DNA from 3 places in the Pseudomonas sp. Leaf58 genome. Region 2 is predicted to be linked to each of the others. Evidence: predicted binding sites of a transcription regulator. Region 2 holds the regulator's gene; each other region holds the start of a gene.
What was found. The regulator FliA, encoded in region 2, starts transcription of late flagellar genes. The targets are predictions, from matches to a motif close to CTAAAGTTTNNNNNNNNNNNGCCGNTAA.

Region 1: a site for FliA is predicted at 3,051-3,078, ahead of motA (flagellar motor stator protein MotA). Genes of this name have one in related genera too.
Region 3: a site for FliA is predicted at 3,237-3,264, ahead of DV532_RS01645 (methyl-accepting chemotaxis protein). Genes of this name have one in related genera too.

What each region holds. Positions count from the first base shown of each region.
Region 1 is NZ_CP032677.1:4,845,499-4,850,897, forward strand. Features, by position in the region: gene rsgA (small ribosomal subunit biogenesis GTPase RsgA) at 20-1,051, shown strand; gene motB (flagellar motor protein MotB) at 1,109-2,131, opposite strand; gene motA (flagellar motor stator protein MotA) at 2,135-2,986, opposite strand; gene DV532_RS22575 (HDOD domain-containing protein) at 3,117-4,652, shown strand; gene DV532_RS22580 (rhodanese-like domain-containing protein) at 4,697-5,399, shown strand, end outside.
Region 2 is NZ_CP032677.1:3,765,634-3,771,032, reverse strand. Features, by position in the region: gene flhA (flagellar biosynthesis protein FlhA) at 1-161, shown strand, start outside; gene flhF (flagellar biosynthesis protein FlhF) at 173-1,483, shown strand; gene fleN (flagellar synthesis regulator FleN) at 1,577-2,410, shown strand; gene fliA (RNA polymerase sigma factor FliA) at 2,407-3,147, shown strand; gene DV532_RS17520 (chemotaxis response regulator CheY) at 3,266-3,640, shown strand; gene DV532_RS17515 (protein phosphatase CheZ) at 3,661-4,449, shown strand; gene DV532_RS17510 (chemotaxis protein CheA) at 4,462-5,399, shown strand, end outside.
Region 3 is NZ_CP032677.1:369,529-374,927, reverse strand. Features, by position in the region: gene DV532_RS01670 (low specificity L-threonine aldolase) at 1-297, shown strand, start outside; gene DV532_RS31120 (methyl-accepting chemotaxis protein) at 404-1,132, opposite strand; partial or broken gene DV532_RS31115 (cache domain-containing protein) at 1,268-2,296, opposite strand; gene DV532_RS01655 (cell division protein ZapA) at 2,523-2,825, opposite strand; gene DV532_RS01650 (hypothetical protein) at 2,822-3,052, opposite strand; gene DV532_RS01645 (methyl-accepting chemotaxis protein) at 3,329-4,954, shown strand; gene gbcB (glycine-betaine demethylase subunit GbcB) at 4,999-5,399, opposite strand, start outside.

The sequences.
Region 1 (5,399 bases), 1.1 Mb from region 2:
GCCCCACCACGGAACCTTCATGGCCAAACGCCAGCTCAATCGCCGCCAGAACTGGCGAATCGAAAAAATCCAGGGCGAGCGCGCCGCGCGCGCCGCCAAACGCGAGCAGCACGCGCTGCAGGAGCTGGAGGGTGGCGACCTGGGGCCGGAGCAACTGGGCCTGGTGATTGCCCACTTCGGCGTACAGGTAGAAGTCGAGGCCCAGGACGGCGAAGCCGCGGGCCAGGTGTTCCGCTGCCACTTGCGCGCCAACCTGCCAGCACTGGTGACCGGCGACCGCGTGGTATGGCGCGCCGGCAACCAAGGCATTGGCGTGATCGTTGCGCAAATGCCGCGCAGCACCGAACTGTGCCGGCCGAACAACCATGGTCAGCTGAAGCCGGTGGCGGCCAACGTCGACCTGATCGTGATCGTCTTCGCACCCGCGCCCGAACCGCACCCCAACCTGATCGACCGTTATCTGGTGGCGGCGGAGCACGCTGGCATTCGCCCGCTGCTGCTGCTGAACAAGGCCGATCTGATCAATGCCGAGAACGGCCCAGGCCTGCATGCGCTGTTGGAGGTTTACCGCGAGCTGGGCTACCCGCTGCTGGAAGTGTCGGCACACCAGGGTGACGGCATGCAGCGCCTACAGCAGATGCTCGACGGCCACATCAGCGTGTTCGTGGGCCAGTCGGGGGTAGGCAAGTCGTCGCTGGTCAACAGCCTCCTGCCAGATGCCGGCACCCGTGTCGGCGACCTGTCGGAGTGGTCTGGCCAGGGCACCCACACCACCACCACCGCGCGGCTGTACCACTTCCCCAACGGTGGTGACCTGATCGACTCGCCGGGCATTCGTGAGTTCGGCCTTGGTCACGTCAGCCGTGATGATGTAGAAGATGGTTTCATCGAGTTCCGCGACCTGTTCGGCACCTGCCGCTTCCGCGACTGCAAGCATGACCGCGAACCGGGCTGTGCACTGCTCAAGGCGCTGGATGAGGGGCGCATTAAGCCGCAACGGATGAACAGCTATCGCTCGATCATCGCCAGCCTGCCGGAAGACGCCTACTGACCTAACCGCCTCCACAGGTTCCGCGCCAGCTTCAGCTATAGCGCGATCCCGTAGGGGTTACTGCTCCTTGGCCTCATCCATCTTCAGCGTCCCCTCTTCGAAGATGTTCAGCTTCTGGCGTAGCTCGCGCGGCTGCATAGGCACTTGCTCGGGGCCGGCGCCGGCCCCTGGCGCAGCCGGTGCCGCAGCGCCCGGCGCCGCAGGTGCTGCTGCCGGCGCTTCCGGGGCGCCCTGTTCGCCTTCGATGTCGCGCTGGGCCTTCTTGGTCAGCACAATGATGTCGATACGGCGGTTGACCGGGTTGAATGGGTCCTCGCGATCGAACAGCGACGACGAGGCATAACCCACCACTCGCGCCACCTGGCCATCCGGGTAACCACCCATCACCAACGCACGGCGTGCAGCGTTGGCACGGTTGGCCGACAGCTCCCAGTTGCCGAACTCACCACTGCCGGCGTACGGCTTGGCATCGGTGTGGCCGCTGATGCTGATCTTGTTCGGCACCGCCTTGATGGTGTCGGCCATGGCCAACAGGATGTCCTCAAAGTAAGGCTGCAGGCGCGCGCTGCCAATGTCGAACATCGGCCGGTTTTCGGCATCCATGATCTGAATGCGCAGGCCGTCTTGGGTGATCTCGAACAGGATCTGATCCTTGAACTTCTGCAGTTGCGGGTTCTCTTCCACCTTGTTCTGCAGTTCTTGCAGCAGCAACTCCAGGCGCTCGCGCTCGACCTGTTCGGCCATGGTCTCGACCTGGTCCTTACTCAGTTGAGTGGGGGATTGCTGCGTCGGCTGGGTCTTCACCTCCGGGTTGATGGTCTTGTCTGGCGCCATCTCGGGCGAGCCACCCAAGTCAATGACATAGGGCGTGCCACTTTCGGAGAAGCCGATCGGGTCCTGGAAATAACCTGCAATGGCGATCTTCTGCTCAGGGGTGGCCGTCGACATCAACCACAGCACCAGGAAGAACGCCATCATCGCAGTGGCGAAGTCGGCAAAGGCGATTTTCCAGGCGCCGCCATGGTGGCCGCCGCCAAAGCGCTTGACGCGCTTGATGATTATCGGCTGATTGTTTTCCATGACTCAGCGACCGCGTACTGCTTGTTCCAGCTCGGCGAAACTTGGGCGGTGCCTCGGATACAGCACCTTGCGCCCGAACTCGACCGCCAACGAAGGCGGCATGCCCGAGGCCGAGGCCACCAGCGAAGCCTTGATCGACTCGTAGAGGTTCAGTTCTTCCTTGGCATCGTGCTCCAGGCACTTGGCCAGCGGGCCGAAGAAGCCATAGGCCGCCAGAATACCGAAGAAGGTACCGACCAACGCTGCACCTACGTGCATGCCGATAGCCGCCTGGTCGCCCTCGCCCAGCGAGGCCATGGTTACCACGATACCCAGTACCGCCGCGACGATACCGAAGCCGGGCATGCCGTCGGCGATGCCGGTCACCGCATGGGACGGGTGCTCCAGCTCTTCCTTCATGCTCAGCAGTTCCATGTCGAACAGGCCCTCGAGCTCGTGCGGGGCCATGTTGCCAGTGGACATGATGCGCAGGTAGTCACAGACGAACGCGGTCATGCGCTCATCGGCCAGCACCGTTGGGTACTTGGCGAAGATCGGGCTGGCCGCGGCGTCCTCGATATCGGCCTCGATGGCCATCATGCCTTCACGGCGGCTCTTGTTGAGGATCTCGTACACCAGGCCCAGCACTTCCAGGTAGAAGGCGTGACTGAAGCGCGAGCCGAACATCTTCATCGACTTCTTGATGACGTGCATGGTCATGTGGCCAGGGTTGGCCTGCAGGAATGCACCGAAGGCCGCACCGCCGATGATCAGTACTTCGAACGGCTGGATCAGCGCCGCGATCTTGCCGTGGGAGAGCACGTATCCGCCGAGCACGCTCGCGAATACGACGATGATGCCGATAATTTTAGCCATAGGTTCAAAGCACTTGCTGTCGTGGTCAGGGGAAGAGACGGGAGCTTTAAAACTCTTCTTCTACTTATCGGCAGAACTGCGCCAGACTATAGCCACTCATTGCGAAAAGCCAGTTCGGACTGATGTCAAAATGCCAATCGAAACCAAGGTGCCTGCTCAAGCCCCACGTACGCTAGAGGCCTGGGTAAAGCTGCTGGAGAGTGTCCGCATCCCCGTGCCGAAGCCCAGCTACGACCGGGTCATGGCTGCCATCCACGATAGCCGCCGCTCGCTGCGCGATATCGCCGAACTGATGCAGGACAGCCCGGCGCTGGTGCTTTCGGTGATGCGCGAAGCCAACCACCCCACCAATGCCAGCCTGGCCGAACCGGCCGAGAGCCTGGAGGTTGCCCTTAACCGCCTGGGCCTGGAGCGCAGCGAACAACTGCTCAAGCGCCTGCCGGTGGTGCCCGTCGAAGAGATACCACCAGTGCTGTGCCAGTTCCAGCTAATCAGCCAGCACGCCTCGCAGCAGGCCAGCGGCCTGTTCGCCAGCCGCCTGGCACGGCTTTGGCAGGAAATTCACTGGGGCAGCCTGCTGTTTCTGTCGCCACTATGGCCCCTGGCGCTGGCCTACCCCAAGCTGCTCGATAGCTGGGAGCTGCGGGTTATCCACAAGGGTGAAGACGCCGCCCATGTCGAGGAAGAGCTGTTTGGCGTGCGGATCATGGCGCTGTGCCAGACCATGGCGGAGTACTGGCGCCTGCCACAGTGGGTGACCCAGGGTTACCGCCTGCTGCTGGAGGAGCGCGAACAACTGGCGCAGGTGCTCAACATCGCCCGCGACCAGGACCTGCTCAGCCAGCAGCACCGCCTGGACGCTGAGCCCGGCCTGCGCCGCTGGTTCAACCAGCCGGCCAATACCGTACTGCTGGCCAATAACCTGGCCCTGGCAGCCCAGGTGGGCTGGGACAACCCGCACCTGCTGCGCTGGCAGCTGCTGACCGCACTGTACCTGCAAACCTCGCTGGAAGACGTGCAGCAGCAGGTGCACCAGCAGGCTGCGGCCAGCGCCCGACGCCACGCCCAGCATGCCCTGTTCCACCCGGCCGAAGCGCTGATCTGGCCTTGGCACCAGCGCCGCCCCCACCCGGACATGCTGGCACCGCCACCGCCCAACAGCGACGACCTGGCGCGCTGGCGCACGCTGTGCCAGCACCTGTTGGCCCAGCCCAGCCCGTTCACCAACACCGTGCACCTGGCCACCCAGGCGCTCGAAGCCCTGCTGGCCTGCGGCATGCAGCGCATCCTGCTGCTGAGCCTGGACAAGGCCAGCGACTACCTTCGGGTGCAGCAACTTGCCGGCCTGCCAAAGGAAGCCGGGGCCCTGGCCCTGCAGGTGTCACAGAACAAACTGCTGCAAAAGCTGCTGGCCCAGGCCGGGCAATTGCGCATCACCCCGGAAAACCACAGCCAGTTCTCAGCCCTGCTGCCGGCCCCGCTGCGTGCCTTGTTCCGCAGCGAGCACGTGCTGCTGCGTTCGCTGGCGGTGAACGACCAAGTGCTGATGCTGATAGTGGCCGACCAAGGCTGCCGGCCATTGGCCGATATCAGCGTACAAGCCTTCGGCAAGACCGCCCAATGCACCGAGCGGGCGCTGTCGGTGTTTGCCAACCGCAAAGCCTGAGCCTTGCGCTACAATCGCCCCTCTTTCCACACTGGAGACCGTGGATGACTGACTTTTCCGGCCTGCCGCTGGTGATCGAAGCCGCAGATCTGCTGCCACGCCTGGGTTCACCCCAGCTGATCCTGGTCGACCTGAGCAGCGCCAACCGCTATGTCAGCGGGCATATCCCGGGCGCACGCTTCGTCGAAGGCAAGCGTACCCAGCTCGGCCACCCTCCCGCACCGGGCCTGCTGCCGGCCCAAGGCGAGCTGGAAAAACTGTTCAGCGAACTTGGCCACCGCGACGATGCTGTGTATGTGGTGTATGACGACGAGGGCGGTGGCTGGGCCGGGCGCTTCATCTGGCTGCTCGACGTGATCGGCCACAAGGGTTATCACTACCTCAACGGCGGCATCCAGGCCTGGCCGGCAGACAAACTCTCCACCGAAGTGCCCGCCAACGGCAGCACACCGGTGCAGCTGCACATCGACAGCGCGCCCACCGCCACCCGCGAATACCTGCAAAGCCGCCTTGGCGCCGATGACCTGGTCATTTGGGACGCTCGCGGCCCGCAGGAATTCAGCGGCGAGAAAGTACTGGCAGCCAAGGGCGGCCACATTCCCGGCGCGATCAACTTCGAGTGGACGGCCGGTATGGACCTCAACGACCACCTGCGCATCCGCCGGGACATCGCCGAAGTCCTGCAGAACCTGGGCATCACCCCCGACAAGGAAGTGATCACCCACTGCCAGACCCACCGCCGCTCCG
Region 2 (5,399 bases):
TGCAGGGCCAACCGGCTATTCTCCTGGTCGCCGGCCCGATCCGCGCCATGCTGTCGCGTTTCGGGCGCCTGGCTGTACCGAATTTGCATGTTCTGGCGTATCAGGAAATACCTGACAACAAGCAAGTCACCATCGTTGCCACCGTGGGCCCTAATGGCTGAGGTAGGGGATAATGCAAGTTAAGCGATTTTTCGCCGCCGATATGCGTCAGGCCATGAAGCTGGTCCGTGATGAGCTGGGCGCCGACGCCGCCATCATCGGCAACCGCCGCATTGCTGGCGGTGTCGAGCTGACGGCGGCGCTGGACTACAAGCTGTCCGCCCTGGCCCCGCGGGTGCCCAATGCCGAGCTGGAAGAAGAGCTGCGCAAGACCCATACGCGCATCGCCACTGCCCAGGCCGAGCTGGACCATCGCCCGGACAGCAGCGACAACAACCGCCAATTGTTCGCCGGGCAGCCGCTGACCGCTGCCGAGCCGCTGATCGAGCCGCACGTCGATGCCCCGCAGGCCGCCGCTGCAGCCCCGGCGCAGGCGCCGGTCGACCCGCGCCTGTTCGATGCCATGCGCACCGAGCTGTCGGGCCTGCGCGAGCTGCTGGAAGTGCAGCTCGGTTCGTTGGCCTGGTCCCAACTGCAGGGCAGCAAGCCGCAGCAGGCCACGCTCTGGCGCCGCCTGCAGCGCATCGGCCTGTCCGGCCCGATCGCGCGCGAGCTACTGGACCTGACCGCCGAAATCGAAGAGCCACGCCAGGCCTGGCGCATGCTGCTGGCGCACCTGGCGCGGATGATCGAAATCCCCGAGGTCGAGCCGATCGAAGAGGGCGGTGTGATTGCCATGGTCGGCCCGGCCGGCATGGGCAAAACCACCACCCTGGCCAAGCTGGCCGCCCGCTATGTGCTCAAGTACGGCGCGCAGAACCTGGCGCTGGTGAGCATGGACAGCTTCCGCATCGGTGCCCAGGAGCAGCTCAAGACCTTGGGCCGCATCCTCAATGTGCCGGTGACTTATGTCGACCCGGGGCAGTCGCTGGCGGCGGCGCTGGAGCCGCTGCTGCGCAAGCGCGTGGTGCTGATCGATACCGCCGGTCTGCAGGCCAGTGACCCGGCCCTGCGCATGCAACTGGAAACCCTGGCCGGGCGTGGCATTGCCGCGAAGAACTACCTGGTACTGGCCACCACCAGCCAGAAGCAGGTGCTGACCGCCGCCTACCACAGCTACAAGCGCTGTGGCCTGGCCGGTTGCATCCTGACCAAACTCGATGAAACGGCAAGCCTTGGCGATGTGCTGAGCCTTGCCATCAGTCATGAACTGCCAGTGGCCTATCTGACCGATGGGCCGCGCATTCCGGACGACCTGCACCTGCCGCGGGGGCACCAGCTGATTACCCGTGCGGTCAATGTGCAGCAGCAGGACGAGCCCAGCGAAGAGGCCATGGCCGACATGTTCGCTGATCTCTATCACAACCCAAGGCGAGCGGGTTGATGATGAAGTGTGTGCAAGGTAGCTATGCCAAAGGGTACGCAGAATTGCCCTACGTGTGGCCTGAGTCCCAGCGAGACAAGGTAAAGAACAGACATGGGTAGCATGCATCCCGTACAGGTTATCGCCGTGACCGGTGGCAAAGGTGGCGTCGGCAAAACTAACGTTTCAGTGAACCTGTCCCTGGCGTTGGCTGAGCTTGGCCGCAGAGTCATGCTGCTCGACGCCGACCTGGGCTTGGCCAACGTCGACGTGTTGCTGGGCCTTACCCCCAAACGCACCCTGGCCGATGTCATCGAAGGGCGCTGCGAACTGCGCGACGTGATGCTGCAGGGCCCTGGTGGTGTGCGCATCGTGCCGGCGGCCTCGGGCACCCAGAGCATGGTGCACCTGGCCCCGGCCCAGCATGCCGGCCTGATCCAGGCATTCAGCGAAGTCGGTGACAACCTCGACGTGCTGGTGATCGACACCGCTGCCGGTATTGGTGACTCGGTAGTCAGCTTCGTCCGTGCTGCCCAGGAAGTGCTGCTGGTGGTGTGCGACGAACCCACCTCGATCACCGACGCCTACGCCCTGATCAAGCTGCTCAACCGCGACTACGGCATGAACCGCTTCCGGGTACTGGCCAACATGGCGCAAAGCCCGCAGGAAGGGCGCAACCTGTTCGCCAAGCTGACCAAGGTCACCGACCGCTTCCTCGACGTTGCCCTGCAGTACGTGGGCGCAGTGCCTTATGACGAATGTGTGCGCAAGGCCGTGCAGAAGCAGCGCGCGGTCTACGAAGCCTTCCCCCGCTCCAAGTGTGCGCTGGCCTTCAAGGCGATTGCCCAGAAGGTCGACAGCTGGCCGCTGCCGGCCAACCCGCGTGGCCACCTGGAGTTCTTTGTCGAGCGCCTGGTGCAGCCCACCAGCGCGGGTCCCGTGCTATGAGTGCGAGCGGTTTCAAGATGTACAGCCGGGCATCGAAAGACGCCCAGTACGAGCTGATCGAACGCTACGCCCCGCTGGTCAAGCGCATCGCCTACCACCTGCTGGCGCGTCTGCCGGCCAACGTGCAGGTCGAAGACCTGATCCAGGCCGGCATGATTGGCCTGCTGGAAGTGGCCAACAAATACGACGCCAGCAAGGGCGCCAGTTTCGAAACCTATGCCGGCATCCGCATTCGCGGGGCCATGCTCGACGAAGTGCGCAAGGGCGATTGGGCACCCCGTTCGGTGCACCGTAATACCCGCATGGTCAGCGATGCGATGCGTGCCGTTGAAGCCAGAACCGGTCGCGACGCTAAAGATCATGAAGTTGCTGCCGAACTCCAATTGAGTCTCGATGATTACTACGGGATCTTGAACGATACCCTGGGCAGCCGCCTGTTCAGTTTCGACGACCTGCTGCAGGACGGCGAGCACGAAGGGCTGCATGAGGATGGTGCCAGTGGCCAGGTCGAGCCTGCACGAGGCCTGGAGGACGAGCGCTTCCAGGTTGCCCTGACCGAGGCCATCGCCAACCTGCCGGAGCGTGAACGCCTGGTACTGGCGCTGTACTACGACGAAGAGCTGAACCTTAAGGAAATCGGCGAGGTGCTTGGGGTCAGTGAGTCGCGGGTCAGCCAGCTGCACAGCCAGTGCGCCGCGCGCCTGCGCAGCCGCCTGGGAGAATGGCGGGCGCGTTGAGCCCGCTATCGTTGCAGTCGTTTTCCACGTGCGTTTTCCATGTTGCACCGAATTGATTGAATGCGCGCTCGGGGCCGAGCGCGTTTGAGACTGCTTGGAGGTCTACTTGAACAAAGATATGAAAATCCTCATCGTTGACGACTTTTCGACGATGCGGCGGATCATCAAGAACCTGTTGCGTGACCTTGGCTTCACCAACACGGACGAAGCCGACGACGGCACCACGGCGTTGCCGATGCTGGAAAACGGCCACTACGACTTCCTGGTGACCGACTGGAACATGCCTGGCATGTCCGGCATCGACCTGCTGCGTAAAGTGCGTGCCAGCGACAAGCTGAAAACCATGCCGGTCCTGATGGTGACTGCCGAAGCCAAGCGTGACCAGATCATTGAAGCGGCCCAGGCCGGCGTCAATGGTTACGTGGTCAAGCCGTTCACCGCCCAGGTGCTCAAAGAAAAGATCGAGAAGATCTTCGAACGCGTCAACGGCTGAGTCACGTCAGGGGGCGCGCCATGGAATCATCACAAACCTCTTTGGGCGAGTTCGAATCGACCCTGAAGAAGCATGCCCAGGAGCTGGTCGAGAGCCTGGAGCGGGGCCGTTTTGGCGAGGCGGTACAGCTGATTCACGAGCTGAACCAAACCCGCGACCGCGGTCTGTACCAGGAAGTGGGCAAACTGACGCGCGAGCTGCACAGTGCCATCGTCAGCTTCCAGATCGACCCGACCATGCCCCAGGCTGAAGAGGTGTCGCAGATAACCGACGCCACCGAGCGCTTGTCCTACGTGGTCAAGCTCACCGAGGGCGCGGCTAACCGCACCATGGACCTGGTCGAAGAAAGCACCCCGGTGCTCAACGACCTGGCCAGCGAGGCCAAGGCCTTGAGTACTGATTGGCAGCGCTTCATGCGCCGCGAAGTGGCTGCGCCGGAATTCCGTGACCTGGTCAAACGCGTCGACAGTTTCCTGACGCACAGTGCCGCAGGCAACCGCAAGGTCGCCGGCCACCTCAACGACATTCTGTTGGCCCAGGACTACCAAGACCTGACCGGCCAGGTGATCAAGCGCGTCACCACGTTGGTGACCGAGGTGGAGAGCAACCTGCTGAAATTGGTGCTGATGGCCAGCCAGGTGGACCGCTTTGCCGGCATCCAGCATGACCACGATCAATTGCGCGCAGAAAAAGATCTAGAAAAACATCCGACTCGGGGTGAAGGTCCGCAGATTCATGCCGATAAGCGTGAAGACGTCGTGTCCGGTCAGGACGATGTCGATGATTTGCTGTCCAGCCTGGGTTTTTAAGGAGCACGTTTGATGAGCTTCGGCGCCGATGAAGAAATCCTCCAGGATTTCCTGGTAGAAGCCGGCGAAATTCTTGAGCAACTGTCCGAGCAACTGGTCGAGCTGGAAAGCCGGCCCGACGATGCCGACCTGCTCAATGCGATCTTTCGCGGTTTCCACACTGTAAAAGGGGGCGCCGGCTTCCTTCAGCTGAACGAGCTGGTGGAGTGCTGCCACATCGCCGAGAACGTGTTTGACGTCCTGCGCAAAGGTGAGCGCCGGGTCGATGCGGAACTGATGGATGTGGTGCTCGAGGCATTGGATACGGTCAACAGCATGTTTGGCCAGGTGCGCGAGCGTGGTGACGTGACCCCGGCTACCCCCGAGCTGCTGGCGGCATTGTCACGCCTGGCCGAACCCGGTGCTGCCGAAGCCCCGGCAGCGCCAGAGCCTGCGGCGCCGGCGCCGGTGGCCGAGGCACAGGACATTACCGACAGCGAGTTCGAGCAGCTGCTCGATTCGCTCGATGCGGTCAAGGCGCAAGCCGAAGCCGATGAGCAACTGCAGGGCGAGACCCTCAGCGGCGAAGGCGATGACATCACCGACGCCGAGTTCGAGTCGTTGCTCGACCAGTTGCACGGCAAAGGCCAGTTCAGCGCCGAGGTCGCCGTGCCAGCGGCCACCAGCACGGTGGAAGCGGCCAGCGACGAAATCACCGACGATGAATTCGAGTCGCTGTTGGACCAACTGCACGGCAAGGGCACTTTCCAGGCCGATGCTTTGCCTGCCGTCAAGGCGCCGGCACCTGCCGTGGCCGAGGCCAGTGCAACTGCCGCAGCCAGCGATGAAATCAGCGAGCACGAGTTCGAGGCGTTGCTCGACCAGTTGCACGGTAAGGGCAAGTTCGGCGGCGACGTTGCCGCCGTCGAAGCCCCAACTGCGGCCAAGGTGCAGGCACCTGCTGCGGGCAA
Region 3 (5,399 bases), 2.0 Mb from region 2:
GTGGGCCTGCTGGAAGATGGCGCCTGGTTGCGCCATGGCGCGCATGCCAACCGTTGCGCACAGCTGCTGGCCGCACTGGTGAGTGATTTGCCAGGGGTCAAGTTGATGTTCCCGGTGGAAGCCAACGGGGTGTTCCTGCAAATGCCGGAGCACGCCATCGAAGCGCTGCGCGGCAAGGGCTGGCGGTTCTATACCTTTATTGGTAGCGGCGGGGCGCGGTTCATGTGTTCCTGGGATACCGAAGAGGAACGGGTGCGCGAATTGGCGGCGGATATCCGCAACATCATCACCGCCTGACAGAACGCATTCGCGGGCTTGCCCGCTCCCACAGGGATCTCGCTGGGTTCAAGGCCAGCGATGCCCCTGTAGGAGCGGGTTTACCCGCGAAGACGCCCACACCGCTCTAAAGCTTGAACCCACCCATCTGCCGCGCCAGGTCCTCGGCCAAACCACGCAACGCCTGGCACTCTTGCCGACACCCCTGCACCTCTGCCGCCGTGTCCCGCGCCAAGTCGGAAATGCCCTGCACCGTGCGGTTAATCTCCTCGGTCACAGCCGACTGTTCCTCTGTGGCCGTGGCTACCTGATGGTTCATGTCGCTGATATGCTCCACCTGGTCGGTAATCGCGCCCAGCGACGCCCCGGTACGCTGGCTCGACTCCACACCACTGCCGGTCGCCTGCTGCCCCGCCTGCATCGAACTCACCGCCGAACCTGCGCCCTGCTTCAGGCGCTGGATCATCTGCTGCACTTCATCGGTGGACGACTGCGTGCGTCGGGCCAGCGTGCGCACTTCGTCAGCCACCACGGCAAACCCGCGGCCCATCTCCCCTGCCCGTGCGGCCTCGATGGCAGCATTCAGCGCCAGCAGGTTGGTTTGTTCGGAAATACTGCGGATCACCGCTAAAACCTCATCGATCGAGGCGACTTCGTCCGCCAACTGGCTAACCGCGTCAGCCGCTTTGCCAATATCGCCCGACATACCTTCGATACCTCGAATCGAGCGCTGCACAACCTCGCGCGCCTGCAAGGCCTCATCCCGCGCCGATTGCGAGGCCTGGGCCGCGTCACCGGCATTGCGGGCGATATCCTGAACGGTCAGGCCCATCTCATGCACAGCGGTGGCGACCATTTCGGTCATCTCCTGCTGGCGCCCGGAACGTTCGGCGGTGTTGTCCACCACCTGCGTTACTTGCTCGACCGCTCGGTGCAACCGCTCGGAAGTGCTCAGCACCTCGCCGATAAGGCTACGCTGGCTGTCGAGGAAACGGTTGAAACCGCGGGCCAGGTCGCCCAGTTCATCCTGACGCGAATCGTCCAAGCGGTGGCTGAGGTCACCCGCGCCGCTGCCAATCTGCACCAGCGCGCCAGTGACGCGGCGGATCGGGCGTACCAGGCCACGCGCCAGCAGCACCACCAGCAGCAGCGACACCAAGGCCACGCCGCCGCCTATCAGGCTGGTCAGCCACACCGCCTGGTGCATTGGCGCATAAATTTCCTGTTCCGGCACCTCGGCCACCAAGGTCCAGTTGAGGTCGCGCAGCGGCAGGCCAAGCGCCAGGTAGCTTTCGCCATCTCGGTTGAAGCGGCTGCTGCGCAAGCCCTCGCCACCGCTCATTACCGCCTTGGCAGCCTCTGCACCGAGCTGCTCGGTGAGCTGGCGCTTGCCACTGAAGGCTGCATCCGGGTGCACCTGGATAAGGCCATCATTACGCACCAGGAACACCTTGCCGCGCTCGCCGAAACTGAAGTCGTGGATGAGTTGCGATAGCGCGGTCATGCGCAGGCCCATGCCTGCCACGCCGATCAGCTTGCCGGCCTTTTCCACACGGTAATCGATGAACAGTGCCAACTCGCCAGTGGCACCGTCGATGTCGATGTTGATCAGGCGCTCGGCGCCGCTATCGATGTAGCCGTAGAACCATTTGTCCTTGGGGTTGCTGCGGCTGAGCGTACGGTCCAGGCCGTTCTCATTGTAGTAATGGCCGGTTTCAGTCGAAACGAACAGCGTGGTGAAGGCGTGACTACGCTGTTTGGCAGCCTGCAGGTATTCCACAAAGCGTGGCGCTTCGGCAGGGTCTTCACCGGCGGCAAGCCAGTCGCGCAGCAGTGTGTTGCCGGCAATGTCGGCCGCCGCCACCAGTGGCTGGCCGAGCATGCGCTCGATGTCGTTGCGAATGGCTTCGATGCTGGCTGGCAGGGCAGTGTCGACCAGGTAGCGCTCGGTGAGGCGGTTGAGCGCCACGGTGAAGATGATGACCACGACCAGGATGCTCGCCAGCAGGGCAGCGCCCATGCTGGTGATCAATTGCCACTGGATGCTCTTACGCCAGATACCCATGCCCTGCTCCCCGCAACATTATTGTTTTGCGGAAAGTGTATACACTTGCGTATCCAGTTAATCCAGTGATCTGAAGCAATCAGATGCACCTTGTGGGAGCGGGTTTACCCGCGAATGCGATGTAGCATTCACCGCCGCATTCGCGGGTGAACCCGCTCCTACAAAGAGTCGGTGCAGAACGTTATTGCTCGGCAATGGTCCGTACGATGGCGTCCACGGTTGCGTCGATCTGCGCCTGGGTACGCGCCAGAGTCTGTTGATGCTGTTTCTGCAACTCAACCTGCTTGGAGCAAAGGTTAAGGGCAGCCAGCACCAGGAGCTTGTCACCGATCAAGGTCGGGTACTGACGCTTGGTCTCGTTCAGGGCAGTGTTGAGCATCCGTACCGCCTGGGCCAGGGTTTCTTCCTGGCCTTCGGGCGCCTTGATCGAATAGTCGATGCCGAGTATCGACACGACATTGATCGGCTGCTCTAGCAGTCTCATGCGCCGACAACGCCCGCGCTGGCGCGCTCAACCAAGGCCTGGATACGTGCTGCGGTAGCACCGTTCTTCTCTTCCTGCTCCATCAGCGACAGCTGCAGGGTTTCGTTCTCTTCCTTGGCCTGGGCCAGTTGCTGACCGAGGGTGGCGTTTTGCTCAGTAAGTTGAGCGTTTTTCTGCATCAGGTCGCTGACCAGTTGCTCGATTTGATTCAGGGATGCTTCCAGCATGGGTCTATCTCAGGTTGTTGCGAGGGGCGCACACGATAAAGAAAAGTGCGGCCCATCGCCATTAAATATCGGATTCACAAGGTGTCTGACCCGCAGATTGACAGAGTAACCCCCGCCTTGTTCCGATCTGCGTCAACCGCCGGTCAGGAAAAGGTTAGCCACCTCACATTTTTAACCCGTCGCGCTCAAGACTGATCAGTCACGACCGATAGCTCGGCAAGCCTTTTTTCGTCGCACTTTGCGCACCCTTGCTCCCTTGTCTGGATCCTCCCCTCCATGTCTCTTCGCAATATGAATATCGCCCCGCGCGCGCTCCTCGGCTTCGCGCTTATCGGCCTATTGATGCTCGGCCTTGGCATCTTCTCCCTGGTGCAGATGGGCAACATCCGCCAAGCCGGCGTCGCCATCGAGCAGGTCAGCGTACCCAGCATCAAGCTGCTCGACGAGCTCACCGCGCTGAACCTGCGCATGCGCACCCTTTCCTACCGCCTGCTGCTCAACCGCGAGCCGGAAACCCAGCGCGACACCCTGAGCCTGCTGGACCAGCGCAACACCCAGATCGACCGCGCTCGCCAAGCCTACCTGGCGATGATCAGCGCCACCGACGAACAGGCTGCGTTCGACCAATACGGCCAGTTGCTCAACCAGTACCGTCAACTGGAGTCGCGCATGCGCACCCTGAGCCAGGCCAACCGCATCGATGAACTGCGCGACCTGCTCAACCGCGACCTGCTGGCCAACTCCGAGCAGATCAACAAGGTCATGGATACCCTGGTGCGCATCAACACCGAGCAGACCCGCGCCACCAACGAAAAAGCCGCCAACCAGTACGCAGCCGCCTTCGCCCTGGTCATCGGCTTGTTGATCGCCGCCAGCGTCCTGACCTTCCTGTGCGCCTACTTGCTGACCCGCAGCATCGTCAAACCCATTGAGGAAGCGCTAACGGCAGCCGAGCAGGTCGCCGACGGTGACCTGACCCACATCATCCGCGCCGAAGGCACCGACGAAGCTGCCCGCCTGCTGCGTGCGATGGCACGCATGCAGGACAAGCTGCGCGACACCCTGCAATTGATCGCCGGCTCCGCTACGCAGCTGGCCTCGGCTGCCGAAGAGCTGAATGCAGTCACCGATGAAAGCGCCCGGGGCCTGCAACAACAGAACAACGAAATTGAACAAGCTGCCACCGCCGTTACCGAAATGACCAGCGCGGTGGAAGAAGTGGCGCGCAATGCAGTGAGCACTTCCGAAGCATCCAGCGAAGTCAGCCGCTCGACCGGCGATGGTCGGGACCTGGTAATGGAAACCGTAGGTGCCATCGAGCGCATGAGCGGTGACGTGCAAGCTACTGCCACACTGATTACTCACCTGGCCGAACAGTCGCGGGACATTGGCAAGGTACTCGACGTGATCCGCGGCCTGGCTGACCAGACCAACTTGCTGGCGCTAAACGCGGCCATCGAAGCGGCGCGGGCCGGTGAGGCGGGCCGTGGGTTTGCCGTGGTGGCCGATGAAGTGCGGGCACTGGCCCACCGCACCCAGCAGTCGACCAGCGAGATCGAGCGGATGATTGGCACCATCCAGGGCGGTACCGAAAAGGCTGTGGAATCGATGCGCACCAGCACTGACCGCGCGGAATCGACCCTGAACATCGCCCGTGGCGCGGGCATGGCGCTGGACACAATTGCCGGGGCGGTGGCGCAGATCAATGAGCGTAACCTGGTGATCGCCAGTGCGGCGGAAGAGCAGGCGCAGGTGGCACGCGAAGTGGACCGCAACCTGGTGAACATCAATGACCTCTCGGTGCAAAGTGCCACCGGGGCGCATCAAACCAGTGCGGCGAGTGCTGAGTTGTCGCGCCTCGCCGTGGATTTGAATGGGTTGGTGGCACGCTTCCGTACCTGACCAGAACAACCTGGGGCTGCAAAGCAGCCCCCTGCAATTTCGGATCAGTAATCGATCCGCACATCCCCTTTCGGCACACTGCAGCACGACAGAATGTAGCCTTCGGCTTCGTCCTCTTCGGTAATACCACCGTTGTGCTCCATCTCCACTTCGCCGCCCAGCTTGAGCACCTTGCAGGTGCCGCAAATGCCCATACCGCAGGCTTTCGGGATCATCAAGCCAACCTTGGCCGCCGCCGCATGCACGGTCTCGCCTGGGGCGATGCGGATGCTCTTCTCGCTGCCGATGAACTCCACCAGGTTGAGGTCGGAGGCGTCCAGCTCCGGCGCGTCGGCAGCCTGCTCGGCGTGCTCGACCGCGTCGGCCTTGGCTTCCGGCGGCGTCGCACCAAACGACTCCTCGTGGTAGTTCTTCATGTCGAAACCAACCGCTTCGAGCATGCGCT